2 regions of the Rhizobium sp. 768_B6_N1_8 genome follow, and region 2 is predicted to be linked to the other one. Evidence: predicted binding sites of a transcription regulator. Region 2 holds the regulator's gene; the other holds the start of a gene.
The links. Region 2 encodes HrcA, which represses chaperone genes, less so after heat shock. Its sites were predicted from a motif close to GTTAGCACTCNCNNNNNGNGAGTGCTAAC; they were not measured.

Region 1: groES (co-chaperone GroES) is a predicted target of HrcA. The motif match lies at 3,475-3,503, and genes of this name have one in related genera.

What each region holds. Positions count from the first base shown of each region.
Region 1 covers NZ_JBPWPV010000001.1:2,526,446-2,533,868, forward strand. The annotation lists gene AB8B33_RS13045 (arginase family protein) at 240-1,064, opposite strand; gene groL (chaperonin GroEL) at 1,437-3,062, opposite strand; gene groES (co-chaperone GroES) at 3,126-3,422, opposite strand; gene AB8B33_RS13060 (hypothetical protein) at 3,737-3,925, shown strand; gene copD (copper homeostasis membrane protein CopD) at 4,055-4,942, opposite strand; gene copC (copper homeostasis periplasmic binding protein CopC) at 4,942-5,307, opposite strand; gene AB8B33_RS13075 (SCO family protein) at 5,447-6,043, opposite strand; gene AB8B33_RS13080 (copper uptake system-associated protein) at 6,040-6,975, opposite strand; gene AB8B33_RS13085 (PepSY-associated TM helix domain-containing protein) at 6,989-7,423, opposite strand, start outside.
Region 2 covers NZ_JBPWPV010000001.1:4,401-11,823, reverse strand. The annotation lists gene AB8B33_RS00065 (DUF1150 family protein) at 1-47, opposite strand, end outside; gene AB8B33_RS00060 (Hsp20 family protein) at 95-520, opposite strand; gene AB8B33_RS00055 (nucleoside hydrolase) at 803-1,747, shown strand; gene grpE (nucleotide exchange factor GrpE) at 1,819-2,454, opposite strand; gene hrcA (heat-inducible transcriptional repressor HrcA) at 2,566-3,654, opposite strand; gene rph (ribonuclease PH) at 3,833-4,549, shown strand; gene AB8B33_RS00035 (VOC family protein) at 4,621-5,037, shown strand; gene rdgB (RdgB/HAM1 family non-canonical purine NTP pyrophosphatase) at 5,047-5,691, shown strand; gene hemW (radical SAM family heme chaperone HemW) at 5,707-6,903, shown strand; gene AB8B33_RS00020 (DMT family transporter) at 7,009-7,423, opposite strand, start outside.

The DNA of each region.
Region 1 (7,423 bases), 2.5 Mb from region 2:
TGGTGGCGGCCCCTAACAACTACAGCCGCCCTCACGCGCCCGTAATCCAAACTTACGTTTAAGACGGGGCGGCTGACCGTATGTCGCCTCTCGATCATGTTAAAAAAAGAGCCGGAACGCCGTTCAAACAACAAATGAAATCAGGCTCTTACCATTGGAGCCACGCTCGCACGTCTGCTTTCAGGATGAGCCACGCAGCAGGGATGGCGACCGGATTCAGGACCTAAGCTGCCATTCGCTTAGTGGGAGCTCTTTGTCAAAACCGGCTCCAGGGCATCGAGCAGAGCGCTCGGTGAGACTGGCGGGCCGCCAGCTTCCCACGAGTTCTGGAACTCGGCAATTTCTATCCCGACGAAGTCATGTTCTGCGATAACCTTGCAGCAGGCTCGCACATCATCCAGCGACAAGCCGCCTTCGCATTCGTAATCTGTCGGCACGATGCCGGGCTCCAAGACATCGCAGTCGAAATGCACATAGACGGAGCGACCGGCGATCGCTCTCCCAAGGTCGGTCGCGAGATCGGCTCCTGGTTCGATATGCGGGATGTCGTGTTTCGCGATCAGATCCAGTTCGTACGGATCGAGGTCACGTTGACCGACGAGAACGACCTGATCAAAGCTTAAACCCGCACCGAGACCGGAATCCCAAAGGCCAAGTGGCCCCGCAAGCGCCAGCCCGCCGAGATATCCGGTAGGGCTGGCCTCCGGTGGATTGAGATCGCCATGTGCATCGAACCACACGATGCAGGCCGCGGGATGGTGCTTCGCAACGGCTGGAAGGGTTGCCAGCGAAACCGCGCAACGGCTGGTGGCAGCGATCGACGCCGCGCCTGCGGCCAACACCTCGTCAAATCGGGACTGCAACTCTCTGAGCGACGGCAGGGCCGCATCAAGCTCTTCGCGCCAACCGCCATTCACGGCGGGCTCCGGGGTGCCGATCACTGCAGGAGAAATGCCGGTTCGGCGTTCCAATTCCTCGCCGATCGCCTTCGCACCCGGCATCGCCAGGTCGTTGTGATCTCCTGCGCGTCCCTGGAACACGGTATATTCTACTTTTCCAGCCATCGCTTACAACCTCGCAACGTGTTGTTCCCACCCGTTTAACTGGTTTCCGTGTGGAAAGCGAGAAGGTCAGCAAGCGCCGCGTTGCACCCATGTCGTCTGGGGGTTCAGCAATGTGCCCTACCCCGGAAACGGCTTCAGCGTCCCGAACCAGGCAACGAGCGCGACAACACAGGCCGCGATCACGAGTTCCCCCACGAACGGCATCTTTCGGGTGCTGTGGTCCAGTGCGCCATGGCGCGATCTGCCGGAGCGCTACGGCCGCGCACGACGACCGGCCCAACCGGACGTCGGAGGCCCCGATCAATCGGAGCCCCCCTTGCCTTGTGTCAGCCAACGTCTTGTGTCAGCGAACGCGCTTCTGGAACGACTTCTTCACATCATGCCGCCCATGTCAGGCATGCCGCCTGCTGCGGAATCTTTCTTGGGTATATCGGCGATCATGGCTTCCGTGGTCACGAGAAGCCCGGCAACCGAAGCCGCATTCTGCAGCGCCGTACGAACGACCTTGACCGGGTCGACGATGCCCATGGCGATCATGTCGCCATATTCAGACGTCTGGGCGTTGTAGCCGTAGTTGTCTGTATTGCTCTTGAGAATGTTGCCGACGACGATCGAGCCTTCATCACCAGCATTTTCGGCGATCTGGCGAACCAGCGACTGGAGCGCCTTGCGGATGATGTTGACGCCGGCATTCTGGTCGTCATTCTCGCCCTTGACGTCAAGAACGATAGAGCAGCGCAGCAGGGCCGTGCCGCCGCCCGGAACGATACCCTCTTCGACAGCAGCGCGCGTCGCGTTGAGAGCGTCGTCGATGCGGTCCTTCTTTTCCTTCACTTCGATTTCCGTCGAGCCGCCGACGCGGATAACGGCAACGCCGCCAGCGAGCTTGGCAAGACGTTCCTGCAGCTTTTCGCGGTCGTAGTCAGAGGTGGTTTCTTCGATCTGGGCCTTGATCTGGGCAACACGGCCTTCGATGTCGGACTTGGCGCCAGCGCCGTCGACGATCGTCGTGTTTTCCTTGGAGATCGAAACCTTCTTGGTGCGGCCGAGCATGTCGAGGGTGACGGACTCGAGCTTGATGCCGAGGTCTTCGGAGATGACAGTGCCGCCCGTCAGGATAGCGATGTCTTCCAGCATGGCCTTGCGGCGATCGCCGAAGCCCGGAGCCTTGACAGCGGCAATCTTCAGGCCGCCGCGCAGCTTGTTGACGACGAGCGTGGCAAGAGCTTCGCCTTCGACGTCTTCAGCGATGATGAGGAGCGGCTTGCCGGTCTGAACGACAGCTTCGAGAACCGGGAGCATGGACTGCAGGTTCGAGAGCTTCTTTTCGTGCAGCAGGATGAAAGCGTCTTCGAGGTCAGCAACCATCTTTTCCGGGTTGGTGACGAAGTACGGGCTCAGGTAGCCGCGGTCGAACTGCATGCCTTCGACGACTTCGAGCTCGGTTTCAGCGGTCTTGGCTTCTTCGACGGTGATGACACCTTCGTTGCCGACCTTCTGCATCGCATCGGCGATGTACTGGCCAACATCCGTCTCGCCGTTGGCCGAGATCGTGCCGACCTGGGCGATTTCTTCCGACGTGCTGATCGTCTTGGCCTTGGAAAGCAGATCCTTGACGACAGCAGCAACGGCAAGATCAATGCCGCGCTTCAAGTCCATCGGGTTCATGCCGGCTGCAACAGCCTTGCCGCCTTCGCGAACGATGGCCTGTGCGAGAACCGTGGCGGTCGTGGTGCCGTCGCCGGCAATGTCGTTGGTCTTCGAAGCAACTTCGCGGACCATCTGCGCGCCCATGTTTTCGAACTTGTCATCCAGTTCGATCTCTTTGGCGACGGCGACGCCATCCTTGGTGATGCGTGGCGCGCCGAAGGACTTGTCGATAACGACGTTGCGGCCCTTCGGACCAAGCGTGACCTTCACCGCATCGGCGAGAATATCGACACCGCGCAGCAGCTTTTCGCGCGCATCGCGGCCGAATATGATTTGTTTGGCAGACATGGAAACCTCCCGGGCTGATCGCCCAATGATCACTATAAAACAGAATAGGGATGCGGTCGACGATCAGGCGATAATGCCCATCACATCCGCTTCCTTCATGATCAGCAGATCCTCACCGTTGATCTTGATCTCGGTGCCGGACCACTTGCCGAACAGGATGCGATCGCCGGCCTTGACGTCGAGCGGAACGATTTTGCCGGACTCGTCACGAGCGCCGGTGCCGACGGCGACGATTTCGCCTTCCTGCGGCTTTTCCTTGACCGTGTCAGGAATGATGATGCCGCCCTTGGTCTTGGCTTCAGCCTCGATCCGGCGCACGACGACGCGGTCGTGTAACGGCCGAAAATTAATCTCTGTCATTGTGGGGTTCCTCGACGGGATCGCAGCCGAATGGCCAATCCCGATGAACCGTTTTAGCAGTCTTGCGTTGAGAGTGCTAGTGAGATTCGTGTTTTGGTAGAATCCGAGAGCGTGATCTCCACCGGGCCTTGAATGACTGCGGATCGGTGCGGCCCACTTGTTTAAAATCTTTTGGATCTTATTTAAATTTTTTAAGGATCGAACGTCTGGCGTCGATGGAATTCGAAACCGGAATAGTTGCGGTCGCCATGCGAACCTCGTGCACCAAGAAGAGCTCAAATCTGCCTGATATCGGCCACCCAAGGAGACGCGATATGATCGAATTCCGGAAAAAGAGTGAAAACGAAGTCAGATCTGCCGAGATAGAAGCAAGTCTGAAGAAACTGGACGCGGAAATGGCCTCCCCGAACATCAAGGAAGTCAAGCATGAAGAGCTCTCCAAACTCCGCGACCAACTGAGCATCGAGCAGGCAGCAATAAGAGAGCCAACCAAGCGCGTTTGAGAATGGAAGGCTTCGCGGCAGCCTGATCGCCGCGAATGGGCTCCAGATGACCTCGACTTCGTCCTTGCCCGTTTATGGATGGATGAGCATTTTCCGGCTTAGCTCCGGAAGGTGGCGTTAAGCAGCGCCCTATCCCGGAAACGGTTCCAGCGTCCCGAACCAGGCGACGAGCGCCACAACGCAGGCGGCGATTACGAGCTCCCCCAGGGTCCCCACCGCCAGCGCTTTCCCGGCCAAGTGCGACCGCCCCATGCGCGGCACCAGCCCATAACGGTTGACGACGGCAATCAGCATCATCAGCAAGGCAAGCGCGATCTTCAGGGAAAGCAGCCGCTGATACGGCACGCTCCAGTCAAGCGGCAAGCCGCCGATGATCAGCAGACTATTGGCAACCCCGGATAAAATGACGAGCGCCACCGCCACATGCCCCGCCGTCGAGAAACGGATCAACGCTGTCAGGGCATCCGCCCCTGCCGCGCTATCACCAAGCCGGGAAAGCACGAGCGCCACGGGGATCAGCGCCCCGACCCAGGCGCCGCCCGAGAGCACATGCACCATGTCGTTCGCCCGGTGCAGCACCCGCAGCCACCCGTCATTCATGGCCGCATGGCCGGTCAGCGACAGGCCGCAGAGAAGAAGCGCGGAGACGACAGCCGTAGCGGCAACCTTCTGCCGTAACGGCAGCAATGTCACCGTAAGGAGAAGCGCGGCAAACACCGCCTGCCAGGCCCAGGCAGTGCCGACAGAGGTTCCCGTCAGCACTGATATCATCACATCCCCGTCCAGCCCATCCGCCCAGCCATTGCCGAGCATGGCGCAGCGCACCGGCAGCACCACCACTGTTGCAATGACAGCCAGCGCCACCGCGGCAACACGCACGGCCCGGAGCTTCGCCCAGATACAGCCGCTCAAGCCATGCGGCACGAGCAGCCACAGATAGGCGGCGCTGCCCCAGAGAAACAGGACGGCCCCGTCGAAGACGAAACGGCAGGCGATGTTGGCGGTATCAGGTGTCATCAGGGCTTTACGGTGAAGCTAAACGCGCCATTCGTCTTGTGTCCGTCGGTCGAAAGCACATGCCAGTCGACCGTATAGCTGCCGGGCGCGAGCTTATCAGACACCGGCACCATCAGCACCTTGCCGCCATCCTCGAGCATGGCGTCGCCGAGTTTGATCTCTGTCTTGTCCGGCCCGGTGATGGTGACGCCGCTGAACTTGAGGGTCAGTTCCTCGGTGAAGGTGAGATCGAGTTCGCTGGGGGACGCGACGGCAGCCTTGTCGGCCGGTGCGGAGCTTTTCAGATGCGCATGCGCAAAAGCCTGGCCGGCTAGGGCGATGCTCGCGATGGCGGCGACGGAGAGAATGCGGGTCAGTTGAGACATCAGATTATGCCTTTCGGTTTCATTGGGACAGGCGATGGCGTTTGGCCCTTGCCTGGTTAGACAGTCGGAGAGCGGATTTATTCCGGGCGATGCTGCAATTTGCTGCTGGGGTTTGCGCTTTGTTCGAAGGGCCGTCATCTCACACCCCTCCGCCGAGCAACACATCACGGATCTTCGCCAGCGCCTCATCCCGATCCGTGCCGTACGGAATCAACCCCTTCAGCCGCCCATCGGCGCCGATCATCAGCAGCGAAACCGTGTGGCTCATGTGATAATTGCCGTCTTCGCTCGGCAGCTTCGACGCATGGATGAACCAGCCGTCGGAGACCTTCCTCATCTCCGCCGGCTCACCGGTAATGCCCGTGATGCGGCTGGAAAAGGCGGTGACGTAATCATGCATCACCTCTCGCGTGTCGCGCTCCGGATCGATCGAGAAGAAATAGGCCTTCAGCGCCCTGCCCTGATCGCCGAGCGTCACCAGCCAGTCGGCCACCTCGTAGAGCGTCGTCGGGCAGGCCTCCGGGCAATGGGTATAGCCGAAATAGACGAGCGCCGGATGCCCCAGGAAGATCGACTGGTCGACCGCATTGCCCCGATCATCGACAAGAGAAAAATGCGTATTGAAAGGCCCGGTGCGCGGCTCCGAAAGATAGAGCGACACCATCAGTGCGACGAGCGCGCCGATGAAGACCGCACTTGCGGCAAAGCCTGAAATGGCAAGGGTGCGCGCGCTCATTGGCCATGCCCCTCATGGCCGCCCTGACCGGCATCACCAGCCTCGCCCGCCATCATGACAGTGCCTTCGAAGCTCGCAAACAGCGCCAGCACTTTGGGGTCGAGCCTGGCTTCAGCCTCCGCGAGATCCGCCGCCAGCGCCTTGGCATCGTCAGCCGAAAGCCCGGCCTTCTCCAGCGCCGCCGCTTGCCTGATCCCGTCGCCGCTGCAGAGAAAAACGCTCCAGCCATGATGCCCCTTCTTCAATAGCGCGCGTCCGCCCCGCCCATCTTGCTGCCAGCCGGCGATCGCCCAGTCATTCCTGACGACCACGGGCAGAATGGTCAGCGGCTTGTCCGGCCGCTCGAACATCGTCTTAAGCGTCGCTGGAATGGCCTCTTCAGGCGGCGGCCCCGACATGTCCATGCCTTCCATGCCAGGCATATCCATCGCCCCATGGTCCATGCTGCCATGGTCCATGCCGCCATGATCCATGTGACTGGCCCCGCCGACATCGTTCAGCGGTCCAGCGATCTTGCCGACAGCGAAATCGACCGTGATCTCACCAGCCTTCTCGAAGCTCAGCACCGCCCGGATCGTCTCGCCCTGCTTGAAGGGTTTTTCGACGTTCTGGAACATCAGATGATAATTGGGCTCCAGCGTCACCGTCTGCCCGGCCGGAATGGCAAGCCCGCCCTTCAGCTCACGCATGGTCATGATGCCGTTTGCCATGGTCATCTGGTGCAACTGCACGGTCTTCGCCCGATCCGAGCTTGCGGCAACAAGTCGGTCCGGCTCGCTGCCTGTATTGGTGATCGTCAGGTAGCCGTCGCCGACCTTGGCGCCCGGCACCATGGAATGCGAGGCCGCATGGTCGATCCTGATCGTCGGCTCCTGTGCCACCACAGCCGTCGCAATCATCACGCCAACGAAGAGAGAAACAATCGTCTTCATCATCATCTCCTCCTCAGGCAAAGGCGCGCTTCAGCGGCGGCACGAAGCGGATCACCACCTGGTCGAAGGCGATCATCAGCAGGATCACCAATCCGCTCATCGGAAAGGCAACGGCGAAGGCGAGCACGATAGTCCAGAGCCCGAGATAGACCGAGCGCCGCGGCGGCATGGGCGGCACGCCGAGCCGCCCAGCCGGCCGCCGCTTCCACCACATGACGATGCCGGTCACGCAGGAGAGGATGATGACGAGGCAGGTCGCGAGCATCAGCAGCTGGTTGAAGAGCCCGAATTCCTGCCCCTGATGTACATTGATGCCCCACTCGATCGCCTGGCCGAGGAAGGGATATTGGCCGAAGGAGAGATCGACGAGCACCTTGCCGGAATATTGGTCGATATGGAGAGTGCGCTCCTTGGCGAGATCCTCGGGATAGACCGCCGCCGTATAGAC
Region 2 (7,423 bases):
GCAAGTTCGGACTTGGTCAGACGCGACGTAGCTTCTTTCATCAACATTCCTGTTCCTCCGAGAGAAGGGACCAACGGTTCAACAAACCGTTGTGCTACTGTGAAACCGAAATGTTAATTTTCTTGACCATGCGCGCCGGTTCCGGGCGAATTAGATCCACCGAGAGCAGACCGTTCTTGAGGCTTGCGCCTAAGACCTGCATGCCATCCGCGAGAACGAAAGTCCGCTGGAACTGTCTCGCCGCAATGCCACGATAGAGATAATCGCGCTCGCCCTGATCGATCTGCCGGCCACGGATCAGAAGCTGGTTTTCCTCGGTCGACACATCGAGCTCTTCTTCGCTGAAACCGGCGACGGCAAGCGTAATGCGAAGCCGCTCAGGCGCGTCGTGGCCTGCGGCGATGCGTTCGATATTATAGGGTGGATAACCATCGCTCGCCTTGGAAATCCGCTCGAGCGTCTTTTCCATGGCATCAAAGCCCAGAAGCAGCGGGCTGGCGAAAGGGGTGATACGGCTCATATTCCAAAGTCCTTGATGCAAGCGACCTCTCCGGACCTCAACACGCAGCATCCGGGTACCGCTAATATGGGAACGACAGTTGCTCGCTGCAAGGCGTGATGGCCGCCGGCCAGGCCTCCCGCATTTTAAGGTAAAGCTTCGTAGGACCGCTTCCTTGACAAAGGACGCAGTGCCCCGCATCAAAACATGCCCCGGTGCACTGTGTTGATTTGCGACGGGAGCGTGAAGACAATGAAAAGGTGCATGCTAGAGCGACACGCACCAGAGGATGGAACTACCCGGATGGCAGAACCGAGAAAAATCATTATCGACACCGATCCCGGCCAGGACGATGCTGCCGCGATCATGCTGGCCTTCGGCAGTCCGGGAGAGCTTGATGTCCTGGGCATCACCACTGTCGCCGGTAACGTGCCGCTGTCTCTGACAAGCCGCAATGCGCGCATCATCTGCGAGCTTTGCGAGCGGACCGATATCAAGGTCTTTGCCGGCGCCGACCGGCCGATAACCCGCAAGCTCGTCACCGCCGAGCACGTGCATGGCAAGACAGGTCTCGACGGCCCTACCCTTCCAGAGCCGACGATGCCGCTGCAGGCGGAGCATTCCGTCGACTTCATCATCGAAACGCTGCGACGCGAGCCGGAAGGCACAGTTACGCTCTGCACGCTCGGACCGCTGACCAATATCGGCCTGGCCTTCCAGAAGGCGCCCGACATCGTGCCGCGTATCCGCGAACTTGTCATGATGGGCGGCGGCTTCTTTGAAGGCGGCAACATCACGCCGGCTGCTGAATTCAACATCTATGTCGATCCGGAAGCCGCCGATATCGTGTTCCGCTCGGGCGTGCCCGTCGTCATGATGCCGCTCGACGTGACGCATCAGCTTCTGACCCGCAAGGACCGCGTCAAGCGCATGGCCGAAATCGGCACAGCGCCCGCCAAGGCGATGGTGGAGATGCTGGAATTCTTCGAGCGCTTCGACATAGAAAAATATGGCTCGGATGGCGGCCCGCTTCACGACCCGACGACGGTCGCTTACCTTCTGAAGCCTGAGCTCTTCAAGGGCCGGGACTGCAATGTCGAGATCGAGGTAGCGTCGGAGCTGACCGTCGGCATGACCGTTGTCGACTGGTGGCATGTGACCGAGCGCAAGCGCAATGCGAAGGTCATGCGCTTCGTCGATGCCGACGGCTTTTTCGATCTGCTGATCGAGCGCTTTGCGCGGATATGATCCGCCAAGATTAGACAGGAGCCAGAAAGGCCGCTCGCGCGGCCTTTCTTAATTGTCAGACGTCCTTTGTCTTAGGCGTCCTTCTCGTCCAGAACCGAGTTGGCCTCGGCTTCCACGAGTTTCGGACCACCCTTGGCGACGCCGACCATGGCCGGGCGCAGCACGCGCTCACCGATGGAGAAACCGGCCTGTACGACCTGCACGACCGTATTGTTCGGCACTTCGGTGTTCGGCACTTCGAACATCGCCTGATGGAAGTTCGGATCGAACTTCTGGCCGACCGGCTCCAGCTTGCGAACGCCGTGGCGCTCGAGAGCCGAGAGCATGGAACGCTCGGTCATCTCGACACCCTCGATCAGCGTCGTCAGGCCAGCGTCGGCAGCAGCCTTGACCTCGGGCGGAATGGCGTCGATCGCACGGCGCAGATTGTCCGAGACGGCCAGCATGTCGCGGGCGAAGCCTGCGACGGAATAGGACTTGGCGTCCTTGACCTCGCGCTCTGTACGGCGTCGCAGATTATCCATTTCAGCGGCAAGCCGCAGATAGCGGTCGCGCAATTCGGTATTCTCGGCCTTCAGAAGCTCAAGCGCATCCGGTTCGCCTGCAGCTGCTTCCTTCACGGCTTCATTCTCGACGTTTGCGGCGGCGTCGGCTGTGGCTTCCGCCGCAGCCGCGTCAGGTCCGTTCTTCGTCGTTTCATCAGTCATGACGGTCTCCGGTTCGTGTATTCTCAGATGCGCCCGATATCGATGTTTGGCCGGAAAAAATCAAGTCTGCGTGACGAAGAAGCTAAAATTCCGCCGGTTTCGCGCAAGGGATCAGAGAGATCCGCGCGAAAGGCGCGACACGAGCTGGGCCGTATAGTCCACCATCGGCACGATGCGGGAATAATTGAGCCGCGTAGGACCGATCACGCCCACCGCGCCGACGATGCGGTCGTCGTCATCACGATAGGGCGCCACAATGAGCGAGGAGCCGGAAAGCGAGAAGAGCTTGTTTTCCGAACCGATGAAAATGCGCACACCCGGCCCGCTTTCGGCAAGGTTCAGGAGTTCGATCAAGCTGTCCTTTTTCTCGAGGTCATCGAAGAGCAGGCGCAGCCGGTCGAGGTCTTCCGCCCCACCTACGCCTTCCAGCAGGTTTGCGCGGCCGCGGATGATGAGCTGTGCCGGCTTGGTCTCGTCCGAGCTACCGGCCCATACGGCGATGCCGCGCTCCACGAGATCCCGCGACAGCGCATCGAGCTCGTGGCGAACTTCATCTTTCAGCCGGCTCAATTGCAGGCGCAATTCCGGCAGCGTCTGGCCGGTCATGTGCGCGTTGAGAAAATTGGCGGCTTCGGTGAGCTGCGAGGAGGTAACGCCCGCAGGCAGTTCGATGATGCGGTTTTCTATCTGATCATGATCGCCGACAAGCACGGCCAGCGCCTTGGTAGGCTCCAGGCGGATGAACTCGACATGTTTCAGAACCGGGTCGCTCTTGGACGTAATGACGAGGCCGGCGCCGCGCGAAATGCCCGAGAGCATGCGGCTTGCCTCGTTCATCATCGATTCCACCGGATTGTCGCGGCTTCCGGCCCGGACCTGGCGGTCGATGCTGGCACGCTCCTCGACGGAGAGATCGCCGACCTGCATGAAGGCATCGACGAAGAAGCGCAGGCCGATCTGGGTCGGCAGGCGGCCGGCGCTGACATGCGGAGAATAGATAAGCCCGAGCTCTTCCAGATCGCTCATGACATTGCGAACGGAGGCAGGCGACAGAGACATGGGCAGAAGACGCGAAAGATTGCGGGAGCCCAAGGGCTCGCCATGCTCCAGGTAGCCTTCGACGATGCGCCGGAAAATTTCCTTCGACCGTTCATCCAGCGCAGCCACGGCATCCGAAATTGATGTCGACCTGTAGCTCATGAACTTTTCGCACCCGCACTGAATGATGTCAGGGAAATATAGCCATTCTGTCCCCCGTGGCAAAAGGGAATTTGCAAATGCACGCAGCCAATCGTAGAAGCGGGCGACGATACAATGCATGCATGACATTGCCCGAGAAGCGCTTACGCTTTTCGGCATCATGTTTCAGGAGAAGAGAATGCGGCCTTCAGGCAGAAAAACAGACCAGATGCGCAAGGTCTCCTTCGAGCGCAATTTTTCCAAGCATGCGGAAGGTTCCTGCCTGGTAAAGTTCGGCGACACACACGTGCTCTGCACGGCAAGCCTCGAAGACAAGACCCCGCCGTGGCTGCGCAACACCGGCAAGGGCTGGGTCACCGCCGAATATGGCATGCTGCCGCGCGCAACCGGCGAACGCATGAAGCGCGAAGCTGCTGCCGGCAAGCAGGGCGGCCGCACGCAGGAAATCCAGCGCCTCATCGGCCGCTCGCTGCGTGCCGTGGTCGATCTGACCGCGCTCGGCGAACGCCAGATCACGCTCGACTGCGATGTCATCCAGGCGGATGGCGGCACGCGCACGGCCTCGATCACCGGCGGCTGGATTGCGCTGTACGACTGCCTGCGCTGGATGGAAACCCGCAACATGATCAAGGCCGACCGCGTGCTGAAGGATCATGTCGCGGCGATCTCCTGCGGTATCTTCGCCAATCAGCCGGTGATCGACCTCGACTATCTCGAGGATTCCTCGGCCGAGACCGATGCCAATTTCGTCATGACGGGCGCCGGCGGCATTGTGGAGATTCAAGGCACGGCAGAAGGCACGCCTTTCACCGAGGAAGAATTCTCCTCGCTGATGGGCCTTGCCAAAGCAGGCATTGCCGACCTGGTAGACCTGCAGAAGCAGGCGATCGCCTGAGGCCTTTCAAGCCTCGCTAGTGAATTTCCTTGTCCCTGCTCCCGGGGGCAAGGCCGGACAAGGGGCGGGCAATGGCGCAACCCATCGAAGGCATTCTTGAGACCGCGCTCTACGCAACCGATCTTGATGCGGCCGAAGGCTTCTACGGAACTGTGCTGGGCCTTGAGAAGATCGCACGTTCGGGCAACCGCCATGTATTTTTCCGCTGCGGACCGGGCGTGCTCCTGATCTTCAACCCGGAGGAAACGGTGAAGCCACCGGCACCTGACAGCCTGCAGGTTCCGCCACATGGCACCATCGGAAAAGGCCACGCCTGCTTCAGGGTTTCGGGAGATAATCTCGATGCGATGGCGGAGAAGCTGAAAGCTGCCGGCATCGGCATCGAATCCGAGGTTCACTGGCCGCAGGGCGGCCGATCGATTTATTTCCGCGATCCTGATGGCAATAGCCTGGAATGCGCGGAGGCGAAAATCTGGGGCATGGGATAAGGATACTTTATGCGTAAGCTTGAAACCAAGACTATTGTCGTCGCCAGCCATAATCAGGGCAAGATCCGCGAAATCCAGGATCTGATCGGGCCGCTTGGCTTCACCGCCAAATCGGCTGCCGAGCTCAATTTCATCGAGCCCAAGGAAACAGGGACGACCTTCGAGGAAAATGCCACGATCAAGGCAATCGCCTCGGCCAAGGCCTCCGGCATGCCCGCGCTTTCTGACGATTCCGGACTCGTCGTCGATGCCCTCGGCGGTGATCCCGGCGTCTACACGGCCGACTGGGCGGAGACAGGCAACGGCCCCCGTGATTTCAACATGGCCATGGAAAAGGTCGAGAAGGCACTGGAAAAGGCAGGTGCCACGAAGCCGGAGCAGCGCACCGCGCGTTTCGTCAGCGTGCTCTGCCTTGCCTGGCCGGATGGCCACACGGAGCTTTTCCGCGGCGAAGTGGAAGGCACCGTTGCCTGGCCGCCGCGTGGAACGCAGGGTTTCGGCTATGATCCGGTCTTCCAGCCAGAAGGCTATGATGTGACCTTCGGCGAGATGAGTGCGGAGGAAAAGCATGGCTGGAATATCGGCAAGCCGCAGGCGCTGTCGCACCGCGCTCGCGCCTTCAAGCTCTTTGTCGAAACCTGCCTGGAAGCATAAGGCCAAGCTTAGAACATGATCGATTCGCCTGCGCTGATGTCCGACACAAAGCTTCTGCCTGATACCGGCGAACCCGGTTTCGGGATCTATGTGCATTGGCCTTTTTGTGCGGCGAAGTGTCCCTATTGCGATTTCAACAGCCATGTCCGCCATCAGCCGGTCGATCAGGAGCGCTACGTCGCAGCTTTCCTAAAGGAGATCGCCACGGCCCGCCAGATGAGCGGGCCGAAGACGGTGACCAGCGTATTCCTCGGCGGCGGCACGCCCTCGTTGATGAAGCCGGAAACGGTCGACGCGATCATGAACGGCATTTCTCGACACTGGCATGTGCCCGACGGTATCGAGATCACGATGGAAGCCAACCCCTCGAGCGTTGAGGCCGAACGCTTCCGCGGCTATCGCGCAGCCGGAGTCAACCGCGTCTCGCTCGGTGTGCAGGCGCTGAACGATCGCGATCTCAAATTCCTCGGACGACTGCATGACGTTGCCGACGCGCTGAAGGCGATCAGGCTGGCGCGCGACATCTTCCCGCGCATGTCCTTCGATCTGATCTATGCCAGGCCGAACCAGACGGTTGAGGAATGGGAGAGCGAGCTGAAAGAAGCGATCTCCTATGCAGTCGATCACCTTTCGCTCTACCAGCTTACCATCGAGGAAGGCACGCCCTTCTACGGCCTCCACAAGGCCGGAAAGCTGATCGTGCCCGATGGGGACCAGTCCGCCGCACTCTATGAGGCCACGCAGGAAATCACCGAGCGTGAAGGATTGCCGGCCTATGAGGTATCCAACCATGCCCGGCCCGGCGCCGAGAGCCGCCACAACCTCACCTACTGGCGCTATGGCGATTATGCCGGCATTGGCCCCGGCGCACATGGGCGCCTGACGCGCGGGCCAGAAAAGATCGCGACCGCTACGGAGCGCAAGCCGGAAACCTGGCTGGACCTCGTCGAAAGCGACGGGCACGGTATCATCGAGCAAGAGCGCCTCGGTTTCGACGAGCAGGCCGATGAATTGCTGCTGATGGGACTGCGCCTGAAGGAAGGCGTCGATCTTGCCCGCTGGCAGCAGCTTTCCGGCCGCGATCTCGATCCGAAGCGCGAAGAATTTTTACTGGAACACGGCTTCATCGAGCGGATCGGTAATTCCCGCCTGCGCTGTACGCCGGCAGGCATGCTGATCCTTGATTCCGTCGTCGCGGACCTCGCCTGCTAGAGCATTCCCCTTATTCTTCGAAACAGGAATGCTCTATCTCTTTGTTTTTACACAATTCCGGGCGAAAAACCGCCGCGCACTTTTGCTGGAATTCTCTAAGCCGCGTCAAGCAGCGCGCCTCTTTCTGAAATTGACGAGCTTTCCATCGATCGCCGCAAGGCCGACCGCGATCAAGGCCATGCCGATCAGATGCTTGAACTGCAGTTGCTCGCCGAGTGCTGCAGCGCCAAGCAGGATCGCGCTGACGGGGATCAGAAAGGTCACAAGCATCAGATTCGTAGCGCCCGCCGTCGCCAGGATGCGGAAGAAGAGCACATAGGCCACGGCAGTCGAGAGGATCGCAAGGCCTGATAGCGCCAGCCAACTTTCGGCGGAGGGCATGGCGAGCGTCCAGGGCTGGTCAACAATCAGCGCGATCGGCAGCATCAGCACGGTGGAAGCAGTCACCTGCCCGGCTGCCGGAATGAGTGGCGCAAGGCCCATCCGGCGGAACCGCCGTCCCCAGATGCCAGCCAGCGAA